DNA from 4 places in the Bradyrhizobium sp. 215_C5_N1_1 genome. Region 1 is predicted to be linked to each of the others. Evidence: riboswitches for the same ligand, from Rfam matches in the RefSeq annotation. Region 1 holds a riboswitch; each other region holds the start of a gene.
What was found. Region 1 has a riboswitch for cobalamin ahead of AB7G19_RS20480 (ribonucleoside-diphosphate reductase subunit alpha). Riboswitches for the same ligand answer to the same signal wherever they lie in the genome.
Positions count from the first base shown of each region.

Region 1 (7,009 bases):
TGCGGACGCAGTGCGGTGGCGAGACTTGAGACGGCCGGAGCGGCCGCTGTGGTTTCGGTATCGGACCAGTCAAGCATCGTCATCTCCTCACTGGCACGCTTCGCATTCGGGATCGTCGATCCGGCAGGCCTTGATGCCGTCGAGGTCCGGCACCGCAGAGGTCGGTATCATGATCGGCGCGTGCGACACCGCCACAGACGCGGACACCGCATTGAGCTTTCCGTCGGTGCCCTTCAACGTCGATTTCTCGACATGCGTGGCGCTGTGCGAGCGCAAATAGTAGGTCGTCTTCAAGCCGCGCCGCCAGGCCAGCCGGTAGAGCGCATCGAGCTTCTTGCCGGAGGGATTGGCGATGTAGAGGTTGAGCGACTGCGACTGGTCGATCCATTTCTGCCGGCGCGCGGCCGCCTCGATCAGCCAGGCGCTGTCGATCTCGAAGGCGGTGGCGTAGAGCGCCTTCAGATCGTCAGGAACGCGGTCGATCTGGCCGACGCTGCCGTCGAAATATTTGAGGTCGGAGACCATGACCTCGTCCCAAAGCCCCCTCGCCTTGAGGTCGCGGACCAGGAACTCGTTCACGACCGTGAAGTCGCCGGACATGTTCGATTTCACGAACAGGTTCTGATAGTTCGGCTCGATCGACTGCGAGACGCCGCAGATGTTGGAGATCGTCGCCGTTGGCGCGATCGCCATGACGTTCGAGTTGCGCATGCCGCTGGACGTGACCTTCTTGCGGAGGCGATCCCAGTCGAGTGTTGCGGAGCGATCGACGTCGAGACCACCGCGCGCGTCGGCGAGAAGCTGGATGGAGTCGAGCGGCAAGACGCCCTTCGACCACAGCGAGCCCTCGAAGCTCGGATAGCGTCCGCGCTCCGCGGCGAGATCGGACGACGCTTCGATCGCGTGGAACGAGATTGCTTCCATGCTGGTGTCGGCAAACATCACGGCAGTGTCGGACGCAGTTGGAATGCGCTGGACCTGAAGCGCTTCCTGAAATCCCATCAGGCCGAGCCCGACGGGACGATGACGCATGTTGGAGCGGCGCGCTTCGGGGATCGTGTAGAAATTGATGTCGATGACGTTGTCGAGCATCCGGACGGCGGTGGTCACCGTCCGCTTCAGCTTGGCCTGGTCGACACCATCGGGCCCGACATGGTTGAGCATGTTGATGGAGCCGAGATTGCGGACCGCGACCTCGTCGGCCGAGGTGTTGAGCGTGATCTCGGTGCAGAGGTTCGAGGAATGGATCACGCCCACGTGGCGTTGCGGCGAACGCAGATTGCAGGGGTCCTTGAAGGTGATCCAGGGATGACCGGTCTCGAACAGCATGGTCAGCATGCGACGCCAGAGGTCGCTCGCACGCACGGTCTTGAAGACGCGCATGCCGCCGGCTTTCGCCCTGGCCTCATAGGCCTCGTAAGCCGTCTTGAACGCCTCGCCATAGAGATCGTGCAAATCGGGCGTCTCGTCAGGCGAGAACAGCGTCCATTCGCCATCGGCATCGACGCGCTGCATGAACAGGTCCGGCACCCAATTGGCGGTGTTCATGTCGTGGGTGCGGCGGCGGTCGTCGCCGGTGTTCTTGCGCAGGTCGAGGAATTCCTCGATGTCGACGTGCCAGGTCTCCAGATAGGCGCAGACCGCGCCCTTGCGCTTGCCGCCCTGGTTGACGGCAATCGCGGTGTCGTTGGCAACCTTCAGGAACGGGATGATGCCCTGGCTCTCGCCGTTGGTGCCCTTGATGTGGGCGCCGAGACCACGCACCGGCGTCCAGTCGTTGCCAAGGCCGCCGGAATATTTTGCCAGCAGTGCGTTGTCCTTGATCGACTTGAAGATGCCGTCCAGGTCGTCGGACACCGTCGTGAGGAAGCAGGACGACAATTGCGGACGCAGCGTACCCGAATTGAACAGCGTCGGCGTCGAGGCCATGAAGTCAAACGATGACAGCAGATCGTAGAACTCGATCGACTTGGCCTCTCGGTCGATCTCGCGAACCGCAAGACCCATCGCTACGCGCATGAAGAAGGCCTGCGGCAATTCGATCCGCTTGCCTCGGACGTGCAGGAAGTAGCGGTCGTAGAGCGTCTGAAGCCCGAGGAACTGGAAGTTCAGGTCGCGCTCGGGCTTGAGTGCAGCCGCGATCCGGCCGAGGTCGAAGCGGGCCAGTTCAGGATCGAGCAGTTCGGCAGCGATGCCGGTCTTCAGATAGGCCGGGAAATATTCGACGTAGCGCATCGTCATGTCGGCCTGCGAGGCGGACGTCGGCACGCCATGGACGTAGGACAGCACCTCGCCGCGCAGCTTGTCCAGCAGCAGGCGCGCGCTGACATAGGCGTAGTTCGGCTCCTGCTCGACCAGCGTGCGCGCGGCCATGATCGAGGCCAGTGCCAGTTCGTCCTGGCTGATGCCGTCGTAGAGATTGCGGGTGGTCTCGGTGAGCACGGGTGCCGCGGAAACGCCGTCGAGGCCGGCGCAGGCTTCGCCGATAATCAGCGCGAGCCGCTTGGTGTCGAGACCAACGCGCGAACCGTCGGCGAGCGTGACATGAAGTGCCGGCGCGACAGCGGGCGTCGCTTCCGCGGCCGCCTCCTCGGCGCGCTGGCGCGACCGCTCCTCGCGGTACAGCACATAGGCGCGTGCGACCTTGTGGTGCTCGCTCCGCATCAAGGCGAGCTCGACCTGGTCCTGCACGTCCTCGATATGGAAGGTGCGTCCCTCGCCTGCCCGCCGCATCAACGCAGTGACGACTTCGGCCGTCAGCTGCTCCACGCTCTCATGGACGCGGCGCGAGGCGACCGCGCTGGTGCCTTCGACCGCAAGGAAAGCCTTGGTCATGGCGACCGCGATCTTGGCGGAATCGAACGGCGAGACCTTGCCGTTGCGACGGATGATCTGCATCGCCGGCTCGCTCGAAGCAAGCGCAAGCGATTGTGGACGCAAATGAACGATGGGTGCGGAAGCGGTGTCCGCGTCGTGCAGGTTCAGTGACATCAATGGGCCCCGTGATGCGCGCGTTGTGTTTGAACGGGGCTGTAAGGAAGGACGCTGCAGAAACGCCGGCGGCAGAGTTGCCGGGCGGTGCATGCAAGCGACCGCCGGACACCCCGCCCGTGGACGTTCAGATCGTCGCGGCAGGTCTCCTGGCTCGCAGGTCGTCGCCCACTTCCCGTCTTCCCGGCGCGAAAGGCACCAGTGACGATTGTTCGGAAGCAGCTCGCTGCTGACAGTTGCGGGGGCAGCGCCGGAATTCCACGCTCTCACGCGGTTCACCGGCTTCCCTCTTAGCCACTAAATCTTGCGATCCAGCGGAACCGTGACGCCCACATGTGGTGACATATGCAGCCGGGTGTCAACGATTCGTTGCGGGTCATGAGCCCTGTTCCCTGTGGAATGCGGGAATTCCCGCCGGGCTCGCGCAACCCTTGGGATGACGCACATCCAGCATTACGCGTTCCGCATCGCGCGCCCGAACGGATCGACCAGGCGGACGATCTCGCAGGCGGCGACGAGGCCGGCGAGCCAGACGGCGCTGGTCAGCCCGATGCGCGTCACGATGGCCGCAGTGAACGCGCCCTCTCCGCCAAGGAACGGCGTCGCGGCAAGCAGCGCGAGCTCATAGGCGGCGTAGGCGGCGACGAGCGCGATGGCCAGCATCAGCGGCGTGCGGCCCTGCGGCAGCAGGCGGAGAACGGTCGATGCCGCTGCCGTCGACAGCAACGCGGCAGCACCGATGACAAAGCCCCAGGCGATGGTGCTGCCATCGATGGGATAGTGCAGCACGCCGAAGCCGATGGTCTGGTTCACGAGCCAGGCGCCGGTGACGACGAGCAGCGCCGGACGCATCGGCAGCATCGCGGCGGCGACGACGGCGAACGCCGCAAACGGCGTCGCGCAGGCAAGCGCGAAGCTCGCGAGCGCGCATGACACCGTCAGCAGCGCAAAGCAGAACATCGGCGCAAGGCGCGAGGTGACCGGATGAAGGCGGAAACGGTCGGCGTGGGGCGGCAGGATGGTGACAGTCATGGAACGATCTCCTTATGGGATTTGTAGCACATTTTGTTGGAACGCGGCATCACGTCTGACTCAGTGAAGAGCCTCCATGGGATCTTCAGTCTCGGCTGGATCGCGACGGTCGTAGGCGGCAAGCCAGGCGGCGAGTGTCGCGGTGTGCGGCTCCATGGCCGCCAATTGGCGCAAGGCCACGCGAACAGTGGCGCGCGCCGTGCGATCGGGCGGAAGCGTCGCCATCTCAGGTCCCCGCCCCTTCTCGATCGCTTCGACCGCGGCCCTCTTGCACGCCGTCAGCTCCGGCAGCCCATAGAGTTCGAGCAGCGCCTGGAAGGCTGCGTGAAGATCCGGCCGAAAAGCGCGCTTGCGGCCGAGCTGATCGCGCAGCGGATGGGCCGGATAGAGATGCGCGCAGGGGATCCACCCCTCAGGCAGCGGCTCGGTGGCGGCATGGGTGCGGCGATGCGCGAGCAGCTTTGGCAGGACGTGGGTGTGCGGGCCGTCAGGGCTTCGCCCGCCCGGCGGCGGGATCGGCTGGAATACCTCGGCGCGCCCGATGCGGCTGATGAAGACGCGGTGCGGATTGGCGGCCAGAATGATCCGCATGGCGTCGCTTTCGGGCGCGAACACGGATTTGCCCGTGCGGCTCCTGAGCGCGGCGACGGCATCGGCATCGCTGACACGGATGCAAGCGTCGACCTGCAACGTTCCGAGGCCAAGGTCGAACAGGATGCCGCTGCGATCCCTCGTCAGGAGCGCCTCGACATCCGGGCCGAGCTCGGTCAGCACGGTACGACCGCTCATGGCGCTGGCTTCATGCGGGAGACACAGCGCGATGCGGTGGCTCCAGCTCTCCGTGGTCGGCGATTCCGATGCGATCAAGCGCAGGCCCGGGTGGAAGACAACGCGCATCCCACCCTTCTGCGTCACGACGCTGACCCCGTTGCGCGACTGCTCCATATCGAAGGCCTCACCGGGCTCGCGTGTGAACTCGGCAATGGCACCGAACGTGCCGACGCTCCAGCCGGCCTCAGCGTCGGCAAGCTGGCTTGCGATCAAGTCCATGAGCGGATCGGCCGTCGTCATGAGGCTCTTTCTCTCTCTCGCTATCTGACGTCGTAATTCGCCAGGCGAATGCCGCCATAGACGCCCAGTCCCGGCTGCAGAAAGCCGGTCGGATTTTGATAGTGCACATTGGCGAGATTATCGACCCGGCCAAACACCTTCACCTGGTCGGTGACCAGATATTCGGCTGCGACGTTGACGACGGTGTAGGCCGGAGCCAGCAGACGCGGAATGCTGAAGTCGCGGTTACCATCGACGAAACTCCCGACGTGCAACACGGTTGCGGAAAGTGTCAGTGGATCGATCGGATTCCAGATGACATTTGCGCTCCACTTCTCCTTCGGACGCCTCAGCAGCTCCAGTCCCGCCGTCGCATCGACCGCGCGGGTAAAAGTGTAGTCGGCACGAACGCGAAGCCGGTCCGTGATCGCAGCCGCGACGAAGCTCTCCGTGCCCTCCGTGATCGCCTTGCCGATATTGGTGTTGGTGCTCGTGAATGTCACGGGATCGAACGTGCTCTGGATCAGGTCCGTGATGTTGTTGCGGAAGTAGGTCGACCCGAAGCGAACGCGATCGCCAAACAAGGGTTGCTCGAAGCCGGCGTCGTACCCGACGCTTTCCTCCGGCCTGAGGTTGGGATTTGCAAAGAAGAAGAACGCGGGAAAGCTGACGTAAAGCTGGTTGAGCGTCGGCGCCTTGAACCCCGTGCCGTAGCTTCCCTTGAACTTCGTATCCGTGACCGGCACGATCACGGCAGACGCCAGACGAAAGGTCGGATGCTCTCCAAACCGCTCGTTGTCGTCCTGCCGGACATTGGCCGTGAAGAAGATGCGATCCCGGAACTGGGACTGCAGCTCCATATATCCGGCCTTGTTAACGTTTTGCGCCGAAACCGTCGCCGTTTGCAGTGTTTCGGTCTCATGCTCCGCGCCAATGATGACATTGTTGTTGGGCGCGAGCTGGGTCGTGGTGTGCCAATCATACTTGACGCGGTCGCCGGTCGTGATCGTGGCCATCGCGTCGCCGGGCGAGATGTTGTAGTTCCAGTGATTGGTGTAGTTGACGCCGAAATAGCTCTTCATCCGGTCGTCGAGAGCGGACCAGACCGCCTCCCCGCGCGTGAAGAGCTGGTGCACCGTCTGCGTGCTTTGCGCGGCCGCGGGAAAGCTCGCGGATGTGACGGGATCGAAGGTGTCTCCGGTAAAGCGCAGGGTGGCGTCGGTGTACCGCGCCACGCTATTGAGCGTCAGGTTTTCGCTCAATTCGACGCCAAGCTTCGTCGAATAGGTCATGTTGTCGTAATAGTTGCCGATCGCCTTCTGCCCCGGCGGCAGCAATTCGACCGGTGTCACCGGCACGTCGTTCGCGTGGAAATGCGCAACGTTGAAGGCATAGTTGAAGTGGTCCTGTGAACCGCTCAGGCCTGCGGTCTGGTTGAACGTTCCGAACGAGCCTCCCTCGACCGAGCCGGTCGCGCGGGCGGGACCGTCACCCTTCTTCGTCACGATGGAGATCACGCCACCCAGCGCGTCTGCGCCGTAGAGACCGCCCTGCGGACCGCGCAGGACTTCGATCTGCTGAATGTCGGAGGTGAGCAACTGGCCGAAATCAAACGAACGGTTCGGGTTGCTGGGATCGCTGACGTCGATGCCGTCGATCAGGACCTTGGTGTGGTTGGAATTCGTTCCGCGCATGAAGATCGACGTCTGTCCGCCGGGGCCGCCGGTCTGCACGAGGTTGAGGCCGGGAACCGCGCTCAGTGCATCGGATGCGGTCCGGCGCTGATCGCGCTCCATGTCTCTGGCGGTCAGAACCGTCACCGAGCTCGCAACCAGATTGGTCGGAGTGACGATACCCGTCGGACTGACGACGACCGTCGGAAACAGGTTGGCGGCGGATACCCCGGCAACCGGGGGCGACGCCGGCACCAGCCCGG
Region 1 is NZ_CP197228.1:4,248,976-4,255,984, reverse strand. Features, by position in the region: gene AB7G19_RS20485 (ribonucleotide-diphosphate reductase subunit beta) at 1-77, opposite strand, end outside; gene AB7G19_RS20480 (ribonucleoside-diphosphate reductase subunit alpha) at 88-2,991, opposite strand; cobalamin riboswitch at 3,114-3,331, opposite strand; gene AB7G19_RS20475 (hypothetical protein) at 3,445-4,023, opposite strand; gene AB7G19_RS20470 (DUF6925 family protein) at 4,084-5,094, opposite strand; gene AB7G19_RS20465 (TonB-dependent receptor domain-containing protein) at 5,115-7,009, opposite strand, start outside.

Region 2 (7,009 bases), 2.0 Mb from region 1:
TGCGAGACGTTGAACTGGTTGCTGCTCGCCGCCACGGTGGCGACGAAGCGATTGTCCATTCCGCCGAGATTGGAATTGACGGTGAGGTCGGTGATGTTGCCGTAGAGCCGCTGCGCGTGATCGAGCGCCAGGCGCTCGCGGTAGATGCTCTGCGCGCCTGCGAAATTGCCTACGGTCTGGTCAAACGACGAGATCTCGTTGTTGAACCAGTGCCGGTGGGCGTCATAGCCATAGACCAGGCTCTTCAGCGAGATGTTGTTGGTGATGTCCCATTGAAAGCCGCTGCGCAGCCAGAGCTCGTTGGCGCCGCTGTGATTGTCGAGCACGTTGTAGTTCGTGGTCAGCGTGCGCGCGTCGATGGTGACCGGGACCGGCGTGCCGCCGCCGAGGTAATAGTTGCTCCAGAGGCCGGAGACGACGCCATACGTCGGCACGATGCCCGGCGCGTTCGCCGGCACCAGCGGCGTCCCCCAGTAGAAGCGGTCGTTGTCCTGCCTGTATTCGGTCGCGCCCCAGATCCTCAGGTTCTCGTTGACGCGATAGTTCAGCTGGCCCGAGACGTTGCTGAGCTTCGAATAGGTGTCGTCGATAAAGCCCTTGTTGTTGAAATGGCTGATGTCGAAGCGGTAGTCGAGGCCGTTGATCAGCGTGCTGCCGCCCGATCCGTAACCGGCGCGATAGCCGTTGAAGGAATCGTAGGAAGTGAAGGCGTCGTTGACGATTGGTCCGGTGTGCGGCGCCTTGTTCACGTAGTTGATGGCGCCGCCGGTCGCACCGAGGCCCGCCACCAGCGAGTCCGGTCCCTTGATGATCTCGACCTGCTGGAGACCAGCCACGTCCATGGGACGGCCGGTCATGGTCGACGGCCCGATCGGGATTCCGTTGTAGAGCGTGGAGATCTGGTCGCCGGAAAAGCCACGCATCGAGAAGATGGCGGGCGCGCCGGGCGCATCGCCGCCGGTGACGCCGACTGCAGCCTTGGCGACGTCGGTCGTGGTCCGGATGCCCAGGTTCTGCATCGTCTGTTGACCGATGACCTCGACGGTCGCCGGCATCTCGCGCGCCGTGATGCCGAGCCGGGAGCCGACGTCGGTGACGGCTGCCGTATTGAGCGGCGTCTGTACCGGCCCGCTCGGAGCTTGCGCGGCCGGAACGGCGACAGCAGGGGCGCCACGATTGCGTCCCGCGGCGCGCCGGGCCGCGCGCTGCTTCTGAGTGCCGGGGCTGACGGCAGGAGCCTGTCGCGGCGCAGGCGGCGACACGATCACCGGGCCGACCTCCCGGGAGCGGTTGTCCTGCGCCGCGCTTTGCGCGAGCGCCGCGGACGACAAGGACACCGACGAGAGCAGAGTAATCAGGAAAGCACGCGATAACGCTGGCCTTGCGCCAGCACGGAAATGAAGATTTTGCACGACAACGCTCTGCGGCGACGCAAACAAACCGTCACCGCGGTTGCCTTAGTCATCCACCTTCGCCCCAGGCGGCGGATGCACCGGCTACTTGTCCGACATCAGGGCACCCCGCCCAATGCGTTCGCGCGTGACCATGGCTGGTAGCAGGTTTCCTGGCTCGCGGGTCATCGCCTTCGACCACCTTCCCAGAGGCCCAAGCGGGGCTCCAGTGGTTCGTTTGGTCGTCGGCTATCCGCCTACAGTTGCGGGGGCAGCCGCGGAATTGCCCACTGAGGTGGACGCACCGCATTCCCTTGAAGAGTCCTTGCGGACACTACCGATCACGAAACTGGCATCAGGGGATGAGCGCGTCAACATCCGCGCGGGCTGCTGGACGGGCCGGTCGGTCGATGGTGGCCTTGTGTTGCTGTTTTGCACGATAGTCCGAAGGACCGCGTCGAAACGTCCAACCCGGCCTCCGGACGAGCCTGGGTAACGAACGCTTGACCACGATCAATAACTGCCTTTGGTGTCCGAGTATGCTACTGAGGCCGAGTTCCGGCCCGACAAGGTAAGTCGATATTGATGCAGTTCGTCCGTACCATCCTGGCAGTCGCCATCGCCATATCCTTGGCGATGCTGCCGGTTGGCGCGTCCGCGGCGAACCTCGCAATGTCGTCGGATGGCATGCAGACGGCCATGCACATGAGCGGCGACGCCGACATGTCGATGGACGATTGTTGTCCCGACATGAAGGGAACGGGCTCCCATAGCGGCGGCTACAAGTGCGGGATGGGCTTCTGCTGCGTCGGTGGGATCATCGCGCTCGGTGATGTCAGGCCCGTGGCGTTCGAACGTCTCGCCGTCATGGCCAGCACGATGGCTATTCCCCCGGATCAGGTCGTTTCCTTCCGCGGCGGCAGTCCTCCTTTCCGACCTCCTCGAATCTGATCTCGCAAAGCCCGAGACGCGAGCGGCGTGCCTGCTCGCGACGACGACTGACGTGCGCGCTTCACGCGCCACGGCGAAAGATCAATTCATGAGGACAGGACAATGCTTTCCAAAATCAGCACCGCGGCTCTCGCCGCCACCCTTTCGCTTGCCGCTTCCGCCGCGATGGCGGGCGCGGGCGACTACGCCTTCGAGCCCGTCACTCCGCAGATGAAGAAGGGCGAAGACGTCACGCTCGCCGTTCGCCTGACGAACAAGCAGACCGGCAAGCCGATACCGGACGCAGTCATCTTCAAAAGCCGCCTCGACATGGCCCCGGACGGGATGGCCGAGATGGAATCGGCGGTCGCGCCGCTGCCGTCCAGGGAGCCGGGTGTGTACGCCTTCAAGACGGACCTGCCGATGGCTGGACGCTACCAGATGACGCTGTCCGTGAAGGTGCAGGGCGAACCGGAGACCGTCACCGGCAAGGTGATCGTCACGGCGGTCAAGTGAGCGTTCGGGCGCTGCCCGGCGGCGCCCGACATTCCCCTTTTTCCTTCACACGGACGCGCGCTCCCGGGCGCGCGGATACACCATATGAAAACGCTGCGTCTCCTGACGGCTCTTGCGCTGGGCGGTGGCCTGGTCCTGGCCGGCTACTACTGGCATTCGAACGGTGCGGGCTGGCTCGCTGAGGCCGACATATCATCGGCTGCGGCTGGCGCGGAGCGAACGCCGCTTTACTACCGCGATCCAAGCGGTGCGCCGCTCTGGTCTGCGGGTCAGAAGAAGGACGACCGCGGGCGGGACTATGTGCCGGTCTACGACGACGATGGAGCGGCCGTCGCGCCGGCGCTACCGAAGGCGCAAGCGGCTTCGCCGCGAAAAATCCTCTACTACCGCAATCCGATGGGGCTGCCCGACACGTCGCCCGTCCCAAAGAAGGATCCGATGGGGATGGACTATGTCGCCGTTTACGAAGGCGACGACACCGACGACGGCACGGTGAAGCTGTCGCCCGGCAAGATCCAGCGCGCGGGCGTGAAGTCCGAGCCCGTCGCGCGGCGCCCGATCCGGGTCTCGGTGAAGGCGCCCGGCACGATCCAGCTCGATGAACGCCGCGTGTCGGTGATCGCGATGCGCGCCGAGAGCTTCGTGCAGAAGGTCGCCGACGTGACGACCGGCACGCGCGTGAAGGCCGGCCAGCCGCTGATGGAAATCTACAGTTCGGCGGTGGCGTCCGCGGCGGCGGAATATCTCGCGACGATCACCTCCAGGACGGTCGGCGGTGTCGAGATGTACGGCCGCGGCTCGCGGCAGCGGCTGGTCAATCTCGACGTTCCCGAGTCCGTCATCGCGGAGATGGACAAGACGCACACCGCGCCCGTGGCCATACGCTGGTCTGCGTCGCGCGACGGGGTCGTGCTCGAACGCAACGCGATCGAAGGCATGCGGGCCAATCCCGGCGACGTCCTGTTCCGGATCGCGGACACCTCGGTGGTCTGGGCGCTGGTCGACGTGGCCGAGCGCGATCTCGGCAACATCGCGGTGGGGCAGTCAGTCGCGGTGCGCGCGCGCAGTTTCCCCGGCCGAACCTTCACCGGGACAATCGCCGTCGTCTATCCGCAGGTGAACCGCGACACGCGAACCGTTCGCATCAGGATCGAGCTTGCCAATCCGGACGCGGTGCTGCTGCCCGACATGTACGTCGATGCCGATATCGACACGGCCGATGCCGCGCCCGTCCTGGCGATACAGGACAGCGCGGTGCTCGACACCGGCAGCCGGCAGGCCGTCCTCGTCGACAAGGGGGAAGGGCGTTTCGAACCGCGGGAAGTCAAGCTCGGCCGTCGCGGCGGCGGCTATGTCGAGGTGCGCCATGGTCTCGCGGACGGCGAGGCGGTGGTGACCTCCGCCAACTTCCTGATCGATGCGGAAAGCAACCTGAAGGCGGCGCTGAAGGGGTTTGGCGAGGCGGCATCCCAGGCCACCGACGCCGGCCCTGGCAATGCAACGGGAGATCACAAATGATCGCCCGCATCATCGCCTGGTCGGCGCGCAATCTGCTGCTCGTGCTGTTCGGGACCGGCTTCGCGGCCGCCGCCGGCCTCTATGCCCTGGTTCACCTTCCGCTGGATGCGATCCCGGATCTCTCGGATACGCAGGTCATCGTCTACACCGAGTATCCCGGCCAGGCGCCGCAGGTGATCGAGGATCAGGTCACCTATCCGCTGACGACGGCGATGCTCACGGTGCCGAAATCGAAGGTCGTACGCGGCTTCTCGTTCTTCGGCGTTTCCTTCGTCTACGTGATCTTCGAGGACGGCACCGACATCTATTGGGCGAGGTCGCGCGTCATGGAATTCCTGAACGGCGCGGCGTCCAGGCTTCCCGCCGGCGTCACCCCGACCATCGGACCCGACGCGACCGGCGTCGGCTGGGTCTACCAATACGCCGTGGTATCGAAGGAATTGAACCTGGCGGACACGCGCACGATCCAGGACTGGAATCTGAAATTCGCGCTGGCCAAGGCCGAAGGCGTCGCCGAGGTCGCCAGCGTCGGCGGCTTCGTCAAGCAGTACAACGTGGTCCTCGACCCGCAGCGGATGCGCGACCGCGGCATCAGCATGCAGAAAATACGTGAGGCGATCCGCGCCAGCAACGCCGACGTCGGCGGCCGCACCGTCGAGCTCTCCGAGTTCGAATACGTCATCCGCGGCAAGGGCTACATCAAGAGCATCAACGATCTCGGCAACATCGTGCTGAAGACGAGCAACGGCACGCCGGTGTTGTTGCGGGACGTCGCCAGCGTCGAGCTCGGGCCCGACGAGCGGCGCGGCATCGCCGAATTGAATGGCGAGGGCGAGGTTGCGAGCGGCATCGTGCTGCAGCGGTTCGGCGTCAATGCCCTCGACGTCATCGAAAACGTCAAGAAGCGCTTCAGGGAGATCGCGAGCAGCCTGCCGAAATCGGTCGAGATCGTGCCGGTCTACGACCGGTCGAACCTGATCTACGCGGCCATCGATACCCTCAAGCATACCCTGTTCGAGGAGAGCATCGTCGTCGGGCTCGTCTGCATCGTGTTCCTTCTGCATGTCCGCAGCGCACTCGTCGCGATCCTGATGTTGCCGGTCGGCGTGTTGATGGCGTTTGGCGCCATGAAGCTGCTCGGGCTGGGGTCGAACATCATGAGCCTCGGCGGTATCGCGATTGCGATCGGCGCCATGGTGGACGCCGCCATCGTCATGATCGAGAACGCACACAAGCACCTGGAACGGGCGAGGCCCGATCAGTCGCGCGTGCAGGTTCTGATCGACGCGGCATCCGAAGTCGGCCCCGCGCTCTTCTTCAGCCTGTTGATCATCACCGTGTCGTTCATGCCGATCTTCACGCTGGAATCGCAGGAGGGCCGATTGTTCAGCCCGCTGGCGTTCACGAAGACCTTCTCGATGGCCGCCGCGGCGTTGCTGTCCGTCACCCTGGTGCCGGCGCTGATGGTGATCTTCGTCCGCGGCAGGATCGTCCCCGAGAGCAGGAACGTCATCAATCGCGTCCTGATCTGGATCTACCGTCCCGTGATCAAGGGGGTTCTGCGCGCCAAGACGCTGGTCATCCTGGCTTCGCTCGTCGTGCTTGCGGTGACGATCTGGCCGGCGCGCCAGCTTGGCACCGAGTTCATGCCGGCGCTGAACGAGGGAACGCTGCTCTACATGCCAACGACGCTGCCCGGCATTTCGGTCACCAAGGCGGCCGAGCTGATGCAGATGCAGGACCGCATCATCAAGTCGTTTCCGGAGGTCGCTTCGGTCTACGGCAAGGCGGGACGAGCCGCTACTGCGACCGATCCCGCTCCGACCGAGATGTTTGAGACGATCGTCAACCTGAAGCCGAAGGAGCAGTGGCGTTCCGGCGTAACCGTCGACAGTCTCATCGCCGAGATGGACAAGGCGTTGCAGTTTCCGGGTGTCTCCAATGCCTGGACCATGCCGATCAAGGCACGTATCGACATGCTCTCGACCGGAATCCGCACGCCGGTCGGCGTCAAGGTCATGGGCAATGACCTCGCCGAGATCGACCAACTCGCGAAGCAGATCGAACGCGTCATCAAGACCGTACCCGGCACCTCGTCGGCCTACGCCGAGCGCGGCATCGGCGGCTATTATCTCGAGATCGTTCCCGACCGTGAGGCGCTCGCCCGTTACGGCATCCTGATCCAGGACGTCCAGGACACCATCGCGGCCGCGCTCGGCGGTCAGACGGTCACGACGACCGTGGAGGGACGGCAGCGGTTCACCGTGAACATGCGCTATCCGCGCGACCTTCGCGACAACCCCAAGGCCATCGCCAGCGACATCCTGGTGCCGATGCCGTCGGGCGGCGCCGTGCCGCTCGGCGAGGTGGCGAAGGTCGAGCCCGCGCGCGGGCCGACGTCGATCCGGACGGAGAACGGCCAGCTTGCGACCTACATTTACGTCGACATCCGGGATCGCGACATCGGAAGCTACGTCGCTGACGCGCAACGCGCCGTGACGGAGAGCATCCGGTTTCCCGCCGGCACCTACGTCGTGTGGAGCGGCCAGTACGAATATCTGCAGCGCGCCGCCGCCCGTCTGAAGATCGTCGTGCCCGTGACGCTCACGATCATCTTCCTGCTGCTGTACCTGAACTTCCGGGCGATGACCGAG
Region 2 is NZ_CP197228.1:6,294,566-6,301,574, reverse strand. Features, by position in the region: gene AB7G19_RS30370 (TonB-dependent receptor) at 1-1,337, opposite strand, end outside; cobalamin riboswitch at 1,538-1,745, opposite strand; gene AB7G19_RS30365 (hypothetical protein) at 1,977-2,342, shown strand; gene AB7G19_RS30360 (FixH family protein) at 2,445-2,837, shown strand; gene AB7G19_RS30355 (efflux RND transporter periplasmic adaptor subunit) at 2,922-4,355, shown strand; gene AB7G19_RS30350 (efflux RND transporter permease subunit) at 4,352-7,009, shown strand, end outside.
Region 2: another riboswitch for cobalamin. It lies ahead of AB7G19_RS30370 (TonB-dependent receptor); the one in region 1 lies ahead of AB7G19_RS20480 (ribonucleoside-diphosphate reductase subunit alpha).

Region 3 (7,009 bases), 1.8 Mb from region 1:
GAAGGATCGGGCGCGGCCATCGCGCTGCCGCTGGTGCGGCTCGCGTGCAGCCTTCACAACGGCATGGCGACCTTCGCGCAGGCCAACGTGCCGGATCGCCCGGCCTGATCGTGCTCAAGCTGCGCGCTGGTTGACCGCGACGACGCGCCAGCCCGTGGCGAGCCGGTCGATCCGGGTCAGTGACAACGGGTCGATCACGAAGCGCAGGGCCGCTTGTGGCGTGAGATCCAGCGCAATGCAGAGCGCGGCGCGGATGGTGCCGGAATGCACGACGAGCGTTGCCGATCCGGCGCCGATCCGTGACAGACCGATCCGCACACGCGCGACCTGATCCTCAAAGCTTTCGCCGCTCGGCGGCCGTCCGTGCGCCGGATTGTTCCAGAACTGCGCATAGGCCTCCCCGCCGGTCGCCGCGAGCTCGTCATGCCGCCGGCCGGTCCAGTCGCCAAAATCCTGCTCGCCAAATTCGGGCACCAACGCGGGTTCGAGTCCCAGCGCGCGCGCCGTCTCAACCGTACGTCGCGCCGGGCTCGCCAAGCTCGCAGCATCTGGCGGGAGCCTCTGCCGCAACGCCTCCAGTTGCACGCGGTCGCCGAGATCGGCGGGCGCGTCGGCTGCGTGGATCGTCCCTTTGGCGCCGTCGACGGGCGCATGCCGTATCAGCCAGAGGAAGGTCTCGCCTTCCATGCCTATCTCCAAGGAAGTTGGTCGCTGTGGTAATAACGTCGCACCGGCACATTGACTCTGTCTTGTCGGTAATCCTAGATGGCTTTGACGGTTTCCCCGAGTGGGGATGAAAAGGGAATGCGGTGCGGGGATTTTGTCCCCAATGCCGCGGCTGCCCCCGCAACTGTAAGCGGCGAATCTTGCGTCACGAGCCACTGGGTATCTCGGTCCCGGGAAGGCGATGCAAGGTACTGACCCGCGAGCCAGGAGACCTGCCGTCAGCCGTGGTCACACGCGAAGATGTCGGTCGGGGAGTACAGACATTCGGCTTCATCGGAAGGCTCAAAGGCCGGAGGTGGGACCTGGTTCGCTGTGACGTGCCACTGACGTCATACCGAGGTCCCGAACTGTGTCTTCCATTCGTCTTGTACGACCGCGTTGCTTCCTGCTCGCTTCCGCCGCGCTTACTTCATTTGCAGTCGCCGATCTGCCCGCAGCGCTGGCGCAGCAGGCCCGCGAGCCGCTGCCGCCGGTCGAGGTGTCGCCCGCCCAATCCCGCAAACCGGCAAAGCCGGCGGCCCGGGACGCGCAGAGCCCACGCCGCGCAGCATCGCGCAGGCCAGCGGCCGCATCGGCCGCGGCCAAGCCCGTCGTGCCGACCGCGGCGGCGCAGACGCCGCTCAACACCAATGTGGTTGCCGAGAGCGCCTCGCGCCTCGGCCTGACCGTGCAGGAGACACCCGCGACCGTCGAAGTCATCTCGGCCGAGACCATGCGGGAGCAGGGCTATCGCACCGTGTCGGAGGTTGCGCAGGGCGCGGTCGGTGTCACCTCCGGCGACAATCCGGCCGAGCCCGCGGCTTTCTCCATGCGTGGCTTCACCAACAGCCAGATCAACATGCTCTACAACGGCATCAAGATCGGTCCGCAGAACATGACCTCGCGGATCACGGATACGGCCAATCTCGCAGCCGTGGAATTTTTGAAAGGTCCGGCCTCGCTGATGTCGGGCGAAGGTGCCGCCGGTGGCGCAATCAACTTGATCACGAAGCAGCCACACACCGGGCCGATCCGGAATGAAGCTGACTTTTCCTGGGATTCGCTCAACTCGTTCGGCGTCCATTACGGCTCGGGCGGCAGCACCAATTTGCAGGGGCTGGACTATCGCTTCGACATCAGCCGCGCCTCGCTCAACGGATTTGCCGACGACACCAATACCAAGACGCTGGATGTGTCTGGCCAGCTCAATTACCGCATCTCCGACAGCCTCAAGATCTGGGGCGCGATCGAGTACCGGGAAGATCGCTCGAAGGCCTATTGGGGCGCACCGCTGGTACCGATCGCCTTCAGCGGCTCGCATGCGACGAGCGGCATTGTTTCGGGCAATTACGTCTCGAACTTCAACAAAACGAATCTCGGTGCGATCACGATCGACGATCGTACCTTCAACACCAATTACAACGTTCTCGACAACCGCAACGTGGCACAAGAGGTGTGGCTGCGCGGCGGCTTCGAACTGAAGCTGGCGCCTGACCTGACGCTGAAGAGCCAAGCCTATGCCTATGGCGCGGAGCGTACCTGGTTCAACAACGAGATCGAGGCTTTCAATGCCAGTACGGGCCTGCCCAACTCGAACATGGTCGATCGCGAGCGCTTCTATGTTGCACATAGCCAACGCCTTGTCGGCAACATTACCGACCTGATTTGGGACGCTAATATCGCAGGCTTCGACAACCGCCTGGTCACGACACTTTCGTCCAGCTATCTCGATTTCGTCAGGCCAGGCGCGGCCAACTTCCCGGACGATTACGTCTCGCTCGTCAATCCCGACCGTGGCCTTTACGGCCTGCTCACGACGCAGCAGCAGACCGCGCGCATCGACAACGAGGCGCTGTCGTTCGAGGACCGGGTGAAGCTCACGCGAACCTTCGCGCTGGTCGGCGGCCTGCGCGTCGAGCATATCGGGCTTGACCGCAACTCGATCGACTCCGCCGGGCTGGAAAAGGCGAACTTCCCGTTCTCGAAGTCCTGGGTCCCGACGACGGGTCGCATTGGCTATACCTGGGACGCCGTTCCCGGCCTGACCTTCTTCAGTCAGTACGCGACCGGTGCTGACGTCTCAGCCAACAACATCTTCCTGCTTGGGCCAGCCCAGCCGCTCGACCTGACGACCTCGCGCACCTATGAGACGGGCGTCAAGCATCTGTTGTGGAACAACAGGGCGGAATGGTCGTTCTCGGCCTACGATATCGAGCGCAAGAACGTCTATGCGGCGGCTGGCGGCATGCAGCTCAACATCGCGGGACGGCAGGAGTCGAAGGGCGTCGAGCTCGCCGCGGCCGTACGCCCGATCGATCCCCTGCGGCTCTGGGGCAACATCGCCTATGTCGATGCACGCTATGCCGACTACAATTTTGCCGGTGGTTCGTTCTCCGGCAACACGCCGCCGAACGTGCCGCGTGTCGTGGCCAATGCCGGTGCGTCGTACCGGTTCTTCACGCCCTGGCCGGTGGAGCTCGGCATCACGGGCCGCTATGTCGGCGACCGCTACAACACCGATGCCAACGTCGTGACGATGAAGGCCTACACCGTCGCCGACGTCTACGCCTTCGTCGACATCCCGAAGACGGTGTTCAACGCGGTCGACCAGGCCCGTCTGGGCTTCCGCGTGCGCAACATCACCGACAAGCGCTACGCGATCTGGGGCGATCCGTTCTATCCCGACCAGATCCTGCTCGGTGCGCCCAGGACCTATGAGCTCTCGGCCGCGTTCAAATGGTAGGGCGCTGACCACATGATGAACGCGATCGTGCTGCTGCATCGCTGGCTCGGGATCGCGTTCTGCCTGCTGTTCGCGATGTGGTTCGCGAGCGGAATCGTGATGCACTTCGTCCCGTTTCCGTCATTGGCGGAAGCGGAACGTTTTGCCGGGCTCGCGCCGGTGGCTGGCGGAGAGGTGAGGATTGCGGTCGCGGAGGCCGTCGCCGCGAGCGGGATCGCGGACGCCACGCGCGTTCGCCTGGTCCAGCGGAGCGACGGGCCGGTCTATGTCGTGTCGAACCCGTCGCGTGTGCGTGCGGTCCATGCCTCCGACGGACGGGATGCATCGGTGACGTCCGCCGACGTCGCGGTCGGTATCGCGCGGGATCATGCCCGGCAACGCGGGCTCGATGCCGCGCGGGCGTCGATGATTTCGGGCGCGGATTATGATCAATGGAGCGTACCCAACGGCTTTGATCGACACCGGCCTCTGTTGCGCGTCGCTCTTGGCGATGCGGCCGGAACCGAGGTCTATGTCTCCTCGCGCACCGGCGAAGTCGTGCTGGATACGACCCGCAGCGAACGCGGCTGGAATTGGGCCGGCAGCGTCCTGCACTGGATCTATCCGACGGTCCTGAGGAGCAACTGGTCCCTTTGGGATCAGGTGGTCTCGACATTGTCGCTGGTGGCTTTTATCGCGGCGACGCTCGGCGCGGTGCTCGGAATTATCAGGATCAGGATTCGAGGGCGCGGGGTCTCGTCGCCTTATCGCGGCTGGCACGCACTGCATCACATCATTGGTCTCGTCGCGACCGTTTTCGTGCTGACCTGGAGTTTCAGTGGCTGGCTCTCGATGGATCACGGCCGGCTGTTCTCGCGCGGGGAGCTGACCCCGACCGAAGCAGGCGTGGTGTATGCCGCGCCGGACTGGACGACGGCCCCACCGGTCGGTCAGCCGTCGGCTCGCGAAGTCGAATGGTTCGCCGTCAACGGTGTTGTCTACCGGCGCGACCGGACCGGCCTCGCCAGTCAGACCTTGACTAAAACGGAGGAGGCGATCCGCAGCCGGCAGGTGGCATTCCTCGGCGAGAAGGATGTCCATGACCTGACGACGCGCCTTGCGCCGGGTTGCGGCGCCCCGTCCGTTCTAGCCGACAATGACGACTATCCCGCGCACTCGGCTGTCCCCGGAGCGCCCGTCTATCGCTCCCGATGCGGCGACCTCTGGTTCGACATCGACGGTGCCGACGGCCGCGTGCTGCAAAGACTGGATGCCTCGCGGCGGGCCTATCGCTGGTTCTACGGTGCGCTTCACACGCTCGATTTTCCCGTTCTCATGGCGCACCCGCGTCTGCGCGATATCCTGGTCGTCGGGCTCTGCTTGTTCGGGCTGGCATTTTCCGTCACCGGCATCGTGATCGGCTGGCGGCGCTTGCGGTCGACCTTCACGGCTTGAGCTGCGTATCGAACAAATCATATGCGCCATGCAGATTGCGGGTTGCGCGGGCGATGGCAGGCGCGGATGATCGTCCGAGGGGGCGCAGCGGTGCGCTCTCTCAATGGGGCGATCGTGATCGATGTCAATTCAGCGCAAGCGCCTCGGCATGATGACCCCGTCGTCCAACTCGGTGCTGGAGCCCGTCACCTGTTCCATGCTGCATGGCGTGGCCGGCGTCACCGCTCATTTCTCGCGCTTCCGCGTCACCGAGATCGCGCTCGATGCCGCGGCGCTGAACCAGTTCGATGCCTCGGTGATGCTGCCGGCGGCGGATCTGCTGGCGGACGCCAAGGTCGATGCCATTGCCTGGAACGGCACGTCGGCAAGCTGGCTCGGTATCGGCCGCGACCGGAGCCTGTGCGAGGCGATCGCGGCGCGGACCGATATCCCGGCGACGACCTCCACGCTCGCCTGCATCGACGCCGTCCGCGCGCTCGGCGCCGGACGCGTCGGCCTGGTCGCCCCCTATACGGACGATGTGCAACGGCGTATCGGCGATGTCTGGGCCGAGGAGGGGATCGCCCCTCACGCCGAGCGGCATCTCGGCCTGCGCGATAACTTTTCCTTTGGTGAGGTCACGCCCGCGACGATTGCCGACATGATCCGCGCGGTCGCGGCGGACGGCGCCGATGCCGTCGTCATTCTCTGCACCAATCTCGACGGCGCCGCGCTGGCTGCAGCACTCGAACGGGAGTTGGGCATCGCCGTGCTGGACTCGGTCGCGGTCACGCTGTGGCGGACGCTCGAACTCGCCGGTGGCGACATCGCGGCCCTTGCGGCGTGGGGCCGGATCTTCCAGACATCAGCGATCATCAAGTGACGGAGCCCTCCTGTGACGCAGCTCGATCTCGCCATTCGCGGCGGCACCATCGTGACGGCCAGCGACGAGTTTCGCGCCGATATCGGCATTCGCGACGGACGCATCGTCAGCATCGCCGACCGCATTGAAGGCGCGGCGCGCGAGATCGACGCGACGGGGCTGCTGGCGCTGCCGGGAGGCATCGACAGTCACGTCCACATCTCCCAGGCCTCCGGCCCCGACGTCGTGATGGCCGACGATTTTGCCTCGGCAACGCGCGCGGCGGCGGCCGGCGGCAACACCATGGTGCTGCCCTTCGCGCTCCAGGAGAAGGGGACGTCGCTGCGCACCTGCGTCGAGAACTACCGCAAGCTCGCCGAGGGCGAGTGCTACATCGACACCGCTTTCCACCTCATCATCTCCGACCCCACCGCGGTCGTGCTCGGGCAGGAGCTGCCGGCTCTCGTCAAGGACGGCTACACCTCGTTCAAGGTGTTCATGACCTATGACGACCTCGTGCTCAGCGACAAGCAGTTGCTGGAAGTGTTCGACGTCGCTCGCCGCGAGGAGGCGCTGGTCATGGTCCATTGCGAGGGCTACGACGCGATCCGTTTCCTCACGGCCAAGCTCGAACGCGAGGGCCATATCGCGCCCTATTATCACGGCACCTCGCGGCCGCAGGCCGTCGAGCGCGAGGCGACGCATCGCGCCATCAGCCATGCCGAGGTGATCGGCGTCCCCATCATGATCGTCCACGTCTCCGGGCGCGAGGCGATGGAGCAGGTGCGCTGGGCCCAGCAGCGCGGACTGCCGGTGCATGCCGAGACCTGCCCGCAATACATCACGCTGACGGCCAACGACATGAAAGGCCTGAACATGGACATGTCAGGCGCAAAGTATGTCTGCTCGCCGCCGCCGCGCGATGCCGAAAGCCAGCAGGCGATCTGGGAAGGGATCACCACGGGTGTGTTCCAGACCTTCTCGTCCGATCACTGCCCGTTCCGCTACGACGATCCCAAGGGCAAGCTGACGCCGAATTCCCGCACCTCGTTCCGCTGGGTGCCGAATGGCATCCCCGGCGTCGAGACCCGGTTGCCGATCCTGTTCTCCGAGGGCGTGTCGAAGGGGCGGATCAGCTTGCAGAAATTCGTCGAGCTGACTGCGACCAATCATGCGCGGATCTACGGGCTCTATCCGCGCAAAGGCTCGATCGGCGTCGGCTTCGACGCCGACATCGCGCTGTGGGACCCGAGGCTGACAAAGACGATTCAGCAGGCCGATTTGCA
Region 3 is NZ_CP197228.1:6,017,955-6,024,963, reverse strand. Features, by position in the region: gene cobT (nicotinate-nucleotide--dimethylbenzimidazole phosphoribosyltransferase) at 1-108, shown strand, start outside; gene AB7G19_RS29070 (histidine phosphatase family protein) at 115-687, opposite strand; cobalamin riboswitch at 759-960, shown strand; gene AB7G19_RS29065 (TonB-dependent receptor) at 1,076-3,448, shown strand; gene AB7G19_RS29060 (PepSY-associated TM helix domain-containing protein) at 3,461-4,882, shown strand; gene AB7G19_RS29055 (maleate cis-trans isomerase family protein) at 5,004-5,744, shown strand; gene hydA (dihydropyrimidinase) at 5,757-7,009, shown strand, end outside.
Region 3: another riboswitch for cobalamin. It lies ahead of AB7G19_RS29065 (TonB-dependent receptor); the one in region 1 lies ahead of AB7G19_RS20480 (ribonucleoside-diphosphate reductase subunit alpha).

Region 4 (7,009 bases), 1.8 Mb from region 1:
ACGATGATCGGCACCCGCGCGGCGCGCGGCTGCTCGGTCGCCTGCAGGCCCGCAAGCTCGACCGCAAGCTGCTCCAGCCGGCCGAGCGCGCCGGCCGGTTTTGTGAGTTGCGCCTGACGCGCGAGCGCCGCCTCGCGGTGGACAGCGGAGACATCGGGGCATTTCCGGGTGACCCAATCGGGGAGCATGCTGCCTCGCTTACGGCCTGCGCTTGAGAATGTAGCTGTCCATGATCCATCCGTGCCGCTCGCGCGCATCCTGTCGCGCGGCGACGATGCGCGGGCCGATCTCGGCCAGAACGCCCGACATCACGATCTGATCGGGCATGCCGAGATAGGCGCCCCACCAGATGTGCAGCCCGGCTGGATCGAGCGACTGGAACGCCGTGGCGCCGTCGAGCATCACCACCACGGTATCGACGCCTTGCGGCCAGCCACCCTCGCGCAAGCGGCGCCCCGTCGTGACCAGGAAAGGCTCGCCGATGTCGTTGAGCGGCAGCGCATGCGCCGCGCACAGTGCCTGGATCGAAGTGATGCCGGGCACGACCTCGATATCAGGCAAGGGATCGAGCCGCCGCGCGATGCGCAGCGAGGAATCATACAATGAGGGATCGCCCCAGATCAGCAGCGCGACCTTGCCTTCACCTTCGAGCTGGCTCGCGATCGTCCGCGACCAGGCCGCGGCCACGGCATCGTGCCAGTCGTCGACGCCCTTGTGATAGTCCGCTTCACCGGCATCGCGCACGGGAAGGTCGAACTCGGCAATGCGCGTCGTTTGATTGGTGAGCACATCCGCGCAGATCGTCCGCCTGAGATCTGCGAGATCGGACTTCGCCGTCCCCTTGCGCGGGATCAGGATGAGATCGGCCGCGTTGATGGCTTGAACCGCGGCGCGCGTAAGCTGCTCCGGATCGCCGCAACCGATGCCTATCAGGGAGAGCGTGAGCATCGCGCGTGCAGGGGCGGCCATGACGGCCGCCCCTTTGTCTCTTAAGCCGCGTTGTGCAGGCGCGGCGTGACGAGACCGGGCGCGGTGACGCCACGCAGCGATTTTGCCAGTGCCAGCACACCGAGGTCGGCCAGCGGCTCGATCACGATGACGAGCGCGTAGGAGGCCGCGAAGGTCGCGATGTTGACGAGGTTGGTCGCACCGAAGCCCGAGCCATAGAGCGCCCAGAACGCAACCCAGGCGATGACGCCGGCCTGATACGTGGTCGACAGCGCCAGCGCCTGGCGATACCTGAGATCGACATAGGCGGTGTTGCGGGCAATGATCCGCGCGGCGATCGCCTGGATCCCGAACAGCGGCACCAGCAGCGTGGTGACGTTCATGCCGAATTGCGGCAGATCGGGCGGCTCGAAGAAGATGCCCTGGAACAACAGTCCGAACGCAAGGCCGAAGGCCGCGGGCGCCGCCCCAAACAGCAGGAACAGGGTCGAGCCAAGGATGAAGTGCACCTCGGAGACGCCGACCGGGAAGTGCGGCAGGATCTCGAAGAAGACGAACACGAGGCCCGTGGTGGCGAGCGTCCGCGCCGCGAACGACGTGATGCCCTGCTCGCGCACGGTCTCGACCGCGAGCTTCAGCGCAACGCCGCCGACGGCGATGCCGGTTGCGTAACTCAACACGAGCTTGGCGCCCGATACGACTCCGGGTTCGATATGCATGGTTCAGTTCCTTCCTGCCGTCACACCCGACGGCCTTGGCCACAAAACATGCACGGCCGGTCTCCTGGCTCGCGGTTCACTGGGGTTCTCCGGCCTTCCCGGGCCTTGCGGCCCAGTGGCTGATCGGAGTCCCTCACCGCTTACAGTCGCGGGGGCGGCTGGGGTTTTGGGCGGCGCAACTGTCCGCCCACCCCCATTCCCGATTATGCTCCGGCGGTTTGCGCCGCCTCGAGCACCATGCGTCTCCTGTGTGCCCCTTTCGCCAGCCGGGCGTCAAGGGGCGAAGGGCGGCCGGGACGGTCATGACGGATAATCGCCCGCCAGCGCTCCGAACAGGATGACAGCGGCCGTCGAAGCCGCACCACCCCGCGCAAGCTGCTCGGCAAGCTCGGCAATGGTGGTGCGGACCAGCCGCTCGTCGGGACGACCGAGGGATTCGGCGAACAGCGCCGGGGTATCAGGCGCGAGGCCGTGCTCGATCAATTTTGCGACAAGCGCCGGAAAGGTGCGCCGGCCCATATAGACCACGGTGGTCGCTTCGGGATCCGCCAGCGCCGCCCAGTTCAAATTCTGCGGCAGCTCGCCGGTGACATCGGCCCCAGTCACGAACTGCACCCGGCGCGAGGTGTGGCGCCGGGTCAGGGGAATGCCGGCTTGCGCGGCGGCGACACAGGCCGAGGTGATTCCGGGAATGATCTCGTAGCCGATGCCGGCTTCGCGCAGCGCCTCCAGCTCCTCCTCAAGCCGGCCAAAGATACCGGCATCGCCCGATTTCAGCCGCACCACACGGACACCGGCCGCGGCATAGTCGACCAGCAGGCGGTTGACGTGGTGCTGCTTGGTCGAGGGCCGCCCTGCCCGCTTCCCGACCGCGACGAGATTGGCGCCGGGCCGGGCCAGATCGAGGATCGCGCCCGAGGCGAGGTCGTCATAGAGCACGACGTCGGCATCGCGCAGCCGCGCCGCGCCTTTGAGCGTGAGGAGCTCGGGGTCGCCGGGGCCGGCCGAGATGAAAGTGACAAAACCGCTCACCGATCCTCCGCGATCAGGTGGAAGAACGTGCCGGTGGCAAGGCCGCGGCGCGAGCCGGTCTCGGCGATGACCGCGCCTGTTGCATCGTGCACGACCGCCAACGCCGTGTCCGGCTGCGCGACAATCGTCGAATAGTGGAACTCATGACCGCGCAGGCGCGCGCCGACCTGATGGCCCGGCATCGGCGCGGCGAGCGCAGCGAGACGATAGCCGAGATGCATACGGCGCTTGGCAAAGCTCGTCTCCAGTCCGAGCAGGCCCGTCATCTCATGACGGACGCCGTCGGCGTCGGTCAGAGCGGCTCCAAGCACCATATAGCCTCCGCATTCGCCGTGCACCGGCCGTGTGTCAGCGAAGGCGCGCAAGCCGCTGCGAAAGCGGGCATTGTCCGCGATCTTCCCCGCGTGCAGCTCGGGATAGCCGCCGGGCAGCCAGCAGACATCGGCGCTCGCGTCAGGCGCTTCATCGGCAAGCGGCGAGAATGTCGAGATCTCGGCACCGGCCGCGCGCCAGGCCTCCAGCATGTGCGGATAGATGAAGGAGAACGCGGCATCGCGGGCCAACGCAATGTGCTGCCCGGGCGGCGTCACATTCATGCCGCTTGCCGCCGGTTGCGGCGACCAGCTTGCTGCCGATCGCAGCACCGCATCGAGATCGACATGCTCGGCGACGAAGCGCGCGGCTTCGTCGATCAGCTTGCCGATCTCGGCCTGCTCTTCGGCCTGCACCAGGCCGAGATGCCGTTTCGGCAGGCTGATTTCTGCATGACGCGGCAGCGCGCCGAACACGGCGATGCCGGCGTCGTTCAGTGCACGCCGCACGAGATCTTCATGTCGCGGGCTGGCGACGCGATTGAGCACCACGCCGGCAAGGCGCACGCCGGCACGATAGTCGCGAAGGCCTGCGGCGACCGCCGCCGCCGTCTGCGCCTGTCCGGAGGGATCGATCACCAGCAGCACCGGCCAGCCCAGCATCTCCGCAATGTCGGCGGTGGCGCCGGTGCCGGAGACGCCGCGCGCGGCGACGCCGTCGAACAGGCCCATCGAGCCCTCCGCGAGCACGACATCGGCATTAGTGCCGCGACCGACGAGATGAGCAATCGTCCCGCGATCCATCGCCCAGCTATCGACGTTGACGGAAGCGCGCCCCGTCGCAGCGGCATGGAAGGCGGGATCGATATAATCGGGCCCGCTCTTGAAGCACTGCACGTTCAATCCGCCATTGCGCCAGGCGCGCGCGAGCGCCAGCGTCAGCGTGGTCTTGCCGACGCCGGAGGCCGGCGCGGAGATGACGAGCCCTGCCGGCATCACGATGCCTCCGGAAAGCGCGGATCGGCGCCGACCGGCCGATAGCGGCGGTCGTAGTCGACGGCATAGAGGCGGCTCTCGTCAAAATCCGCCGCTCCAAGCGTCTTGCCAACCAAAATGAGTGCCGTGCGCTCCATCTCGGTGCCGACGGCGGCATCGAGCGTCGCCAGCCTGGCGCGAACGATGCGCTGGTCCGGCCAGCTCGCGCGCCAGACGATGGCGACCGGGCAATCCGCGCCGTAGTGCGGCGTCAGCTCGGCGACGACCTTGTCGAGCAGATGGATCGACAGATGGATCGCGAGCACCGCACCGGTGGCGGCGAACGACGCGAGCTGTTCGCCCTCAGGCATTGCGCTGGCGCGGCCCGGCGTGCGCGTCAGCACCACCGTCTGGGCAAGACCGGGAAGCGTCAGCTCGACCTCCAGTGCAGCTGCCGCAGCCGAGAAGGACGGCACGCCCGGCGTGACCGTGTAGGGAATACCGAGCGCGCGCAGGCGGCGAAGCTGCTCGCCCATCGCCGACCAGATCGCGAGATCGCCGGAATGCAGGCGAGCAACATCCTTGCCGTCGGCATGCGCGGCAGCGATCTCCGCGATGATCTCGTCGAGCGACAGCGGCGCGGTGTTGACGATGCGGGCGCCGGGCGGGCAATGCGCCAGCACGCCCTCGGGCACCAGCGAGCCCGCATAGAGGCAGACCGGACAGGCCGCGATGAGGTCGCGTCCGCGCAACGTCAGCAAATCCGGAGCGCCCGGCCCTGCACCGATGAAGTGCACCGTCATGCGCCGTCTCCTTCCGCGATCGCGGCGGTCGCGGTGCGATCCCGCGAGACCGCCCGCGTCGCAATCAATCGCGCGCGAGGGCCAGCCGCAACGAGCGCCGCGGCTTCAGCGACCGAGCCCGTGCCGAACTTTTCCGCGACGAGTTTTGACCGCGTCGGCGTATGGATGTTGGCCAACGCTTCAGCCGAGACAGCCTTGATCGGCACACCGCATTCGCGCGCGAGCTGCTTCAGCGGCTCCGCGTCGGCCTTCTCGCTGACAGTCGCGACCGCCGCAAGGCCTTCGGAACCACCGGCCGCCAGCAGCGCCTCGCGCAGCGACGCGAGCGTGACATCCTTTTTGAATCCGAGTCCGGCGACTTTCATCGAACCGCACTCCATTGCACCACGGGCCGCGACGCTTCCCAGGACCGGTAGCGGCCGAGCGGCGCGGCATGGGCAATCTCGACCCGCATCAATTCGCCACCGTGGCGCTGGTGCAGCTCGCCGAGCAGCGCTTCCGTTTCCAGCGTTACCGCATGCGCGACGAGCCGCGCACCCGGCGCAAGCCGCGACCAGATGGCATCGAACATCGCGATATCGAGACCGCCACCGATGAAGACGGCATCCGGCGCTTCCAACGCAGCAAAAGCTTTCGGCGCGCTCCCCGTGATGACGGTGATCCGATGCGCCAATCCGAACGCTGTTGCATTGCTGCGGATATTCGCGGCGCGATCCTCGCGCGCCTCGATGGCGGTCGCCGTCCCGCCGCACAGCGCCCATTCCACAGAGATCGAGCCAGAACCCGCGCCGATATCCCACAGCCGCTCGCCGGGACGCGGCGCCAGCGCCGAGAGCGCCAGCGCGCGCACCGGCCGCTTGGTGATCTGGCCGTCATGCATGAAGAGATCGTCTGACAGGCCGGAGGTGCGGGGAATGCCTTGCCCGCCCCTCGCCTCAACGGCTACTGCGACCAGGTTTTCGGCGAGATCGCCCGCAAAGCCGTCGGCACGATGCTCGGCGATGCTTTCGCGCGCCCCGCCGAGCGCGGCGAGAGTCCAGAACGCCGAGGCGCCCCACCCGCGCTCGCTCAGCCATTTGGCGAGATCACCGGCCGCCTTGCCGTCGCGCACGAGGCAAATGATGCGCGCACCGGGCGCCAGATGCGGCACGAGACGCTCGAACGGCGCGGCATGAAGCCCGAGACAGGCAATGGCTTCGAGGCGCCAGCCGAGCCGCGCGACAGCGAGCGAGAAGGTCGATGGCGCCGAATGCGCGATCCACTCGTTGGCATCGAGCTTCTCGGCGAGACTTGCACCCGCGCCGTGCCAGAACGGATCGCCGGAGGCGAGCACCACCGTCGGCCGGCCGCGGCAGCTCACCACGATGTCTACGTCGAACGGCACCGGCCACGGGCGACCGCGCCCCCCCACATCAGCAAGCGCGAGATGACGCTCGCCACCAAAAACAGTTTCTGCCTTGGCGAGCGCCTTTCGGCTTGCTTCGGACAGCCCGGCAAGGCCATCTTCGCCGATACCGATGATGGTCAGCCAGGGATCAGCCATGACGCGCGCCCTCATTCTGGGCGGAACCGCCGATGCGAGCTTGCTCGCCGCGGAAGTCGCACGCGCGCACATCGACGCCGTGTATTCCTATGGCGGCCGAACCCGCACGCCCGCCGATCAGCCGCTGCCGACCCGCGTCGGTGGCTTCGGCGGCGTGGGCGGGCTTGCCGACTATATTCGACGTGAGCGCATCACGCATGTGATCGACGCCACGCATCCCTTCGCTGCCGAGATGAGCCGCCACGCGATCGAAGCGTGCGCGCAAACGGGCACGCCGCTGATCGCGCTCGAGCGCGCGCTTTGGACGAAGGCGCCCGGCGACAACTGGATCGAAGTCGCCGACGTCACCGCCGCGGCCGCCGCGCTGCCCGAGTCGCCCGCAAACGTGTTCCTCGCCATCGGCCGGCAGCACATCGCACCGTTCGCGACGAAGCCGCAGCACGTCTACACGCTGCGGTTCGTCGATCCGCCCGAAGCACCGCTGCCCTTCGCTGCGGATGTGATCGTGTCGCGCGGGCCGTTCACGTTCGACGGCGAGCTCGAAATGATGCGCGCGCGCGGCATCGCGTGGATCGTCGCCCGCAATTCCGGCGGCGACGGCGCACGCGCCAAGATCGACGCGGCCCGCATGCTCGGCCTGCCCGTGATCATGATCGCGCGGCCAAAACTGCCCGAACG
Region 4 is NZ_CP197228.1:6,025,721-6,032,729, forward strand. Features, by position in the region: gene cobT (nicotinate-nucleotide--dimethylbenzimidazole phosphoribosyltransferase) at 1-188, opposite strand, end outside; gene cobF (precorrin-6A synthase (deacetylating)) at 199-948, opposite strand; gene AB7G19_RS29085 (energy-coupling factor ABC transporter permease) at 990-1,667, opposite strand; cobalamin riboswitch at 1,705-1,922, opposite strand; gene cobA (uroporphyrinogen-III C-methyltransferase) at 1,968-2,699, opposite strand; gene AB7G19_RS29095 (cobyrinate a,c-diamide synthase) at 2,696-4,006, opposite strand; gene cobM (precorrin-4 C(11)-methyltransferase) at 4,006-4,788, opposite strand; gene AB7G19_RS29105 (cobalamin biosynthesis protein) at 4,785-5,153, opposite strand; gene cbiT (precorrin-6Y C5,15-methyltransferase (decarboxylating) subunit CbiT) at 5,150-6,331, opposite strand; gene AB7G19_RS29115 (cobalt-precorrin-6A reductase) at 6,330-7,009, shown strand, end outside.
Region 4: another riboswitch for cobalamin. It lies ahead of AB7G19_RS29085 (energy-coupling factor ABC transporter permease); the one in region 1 lies ahead of AB7G19_RS20480 (ribonucleoside-diphosphate reductase subunit alpha).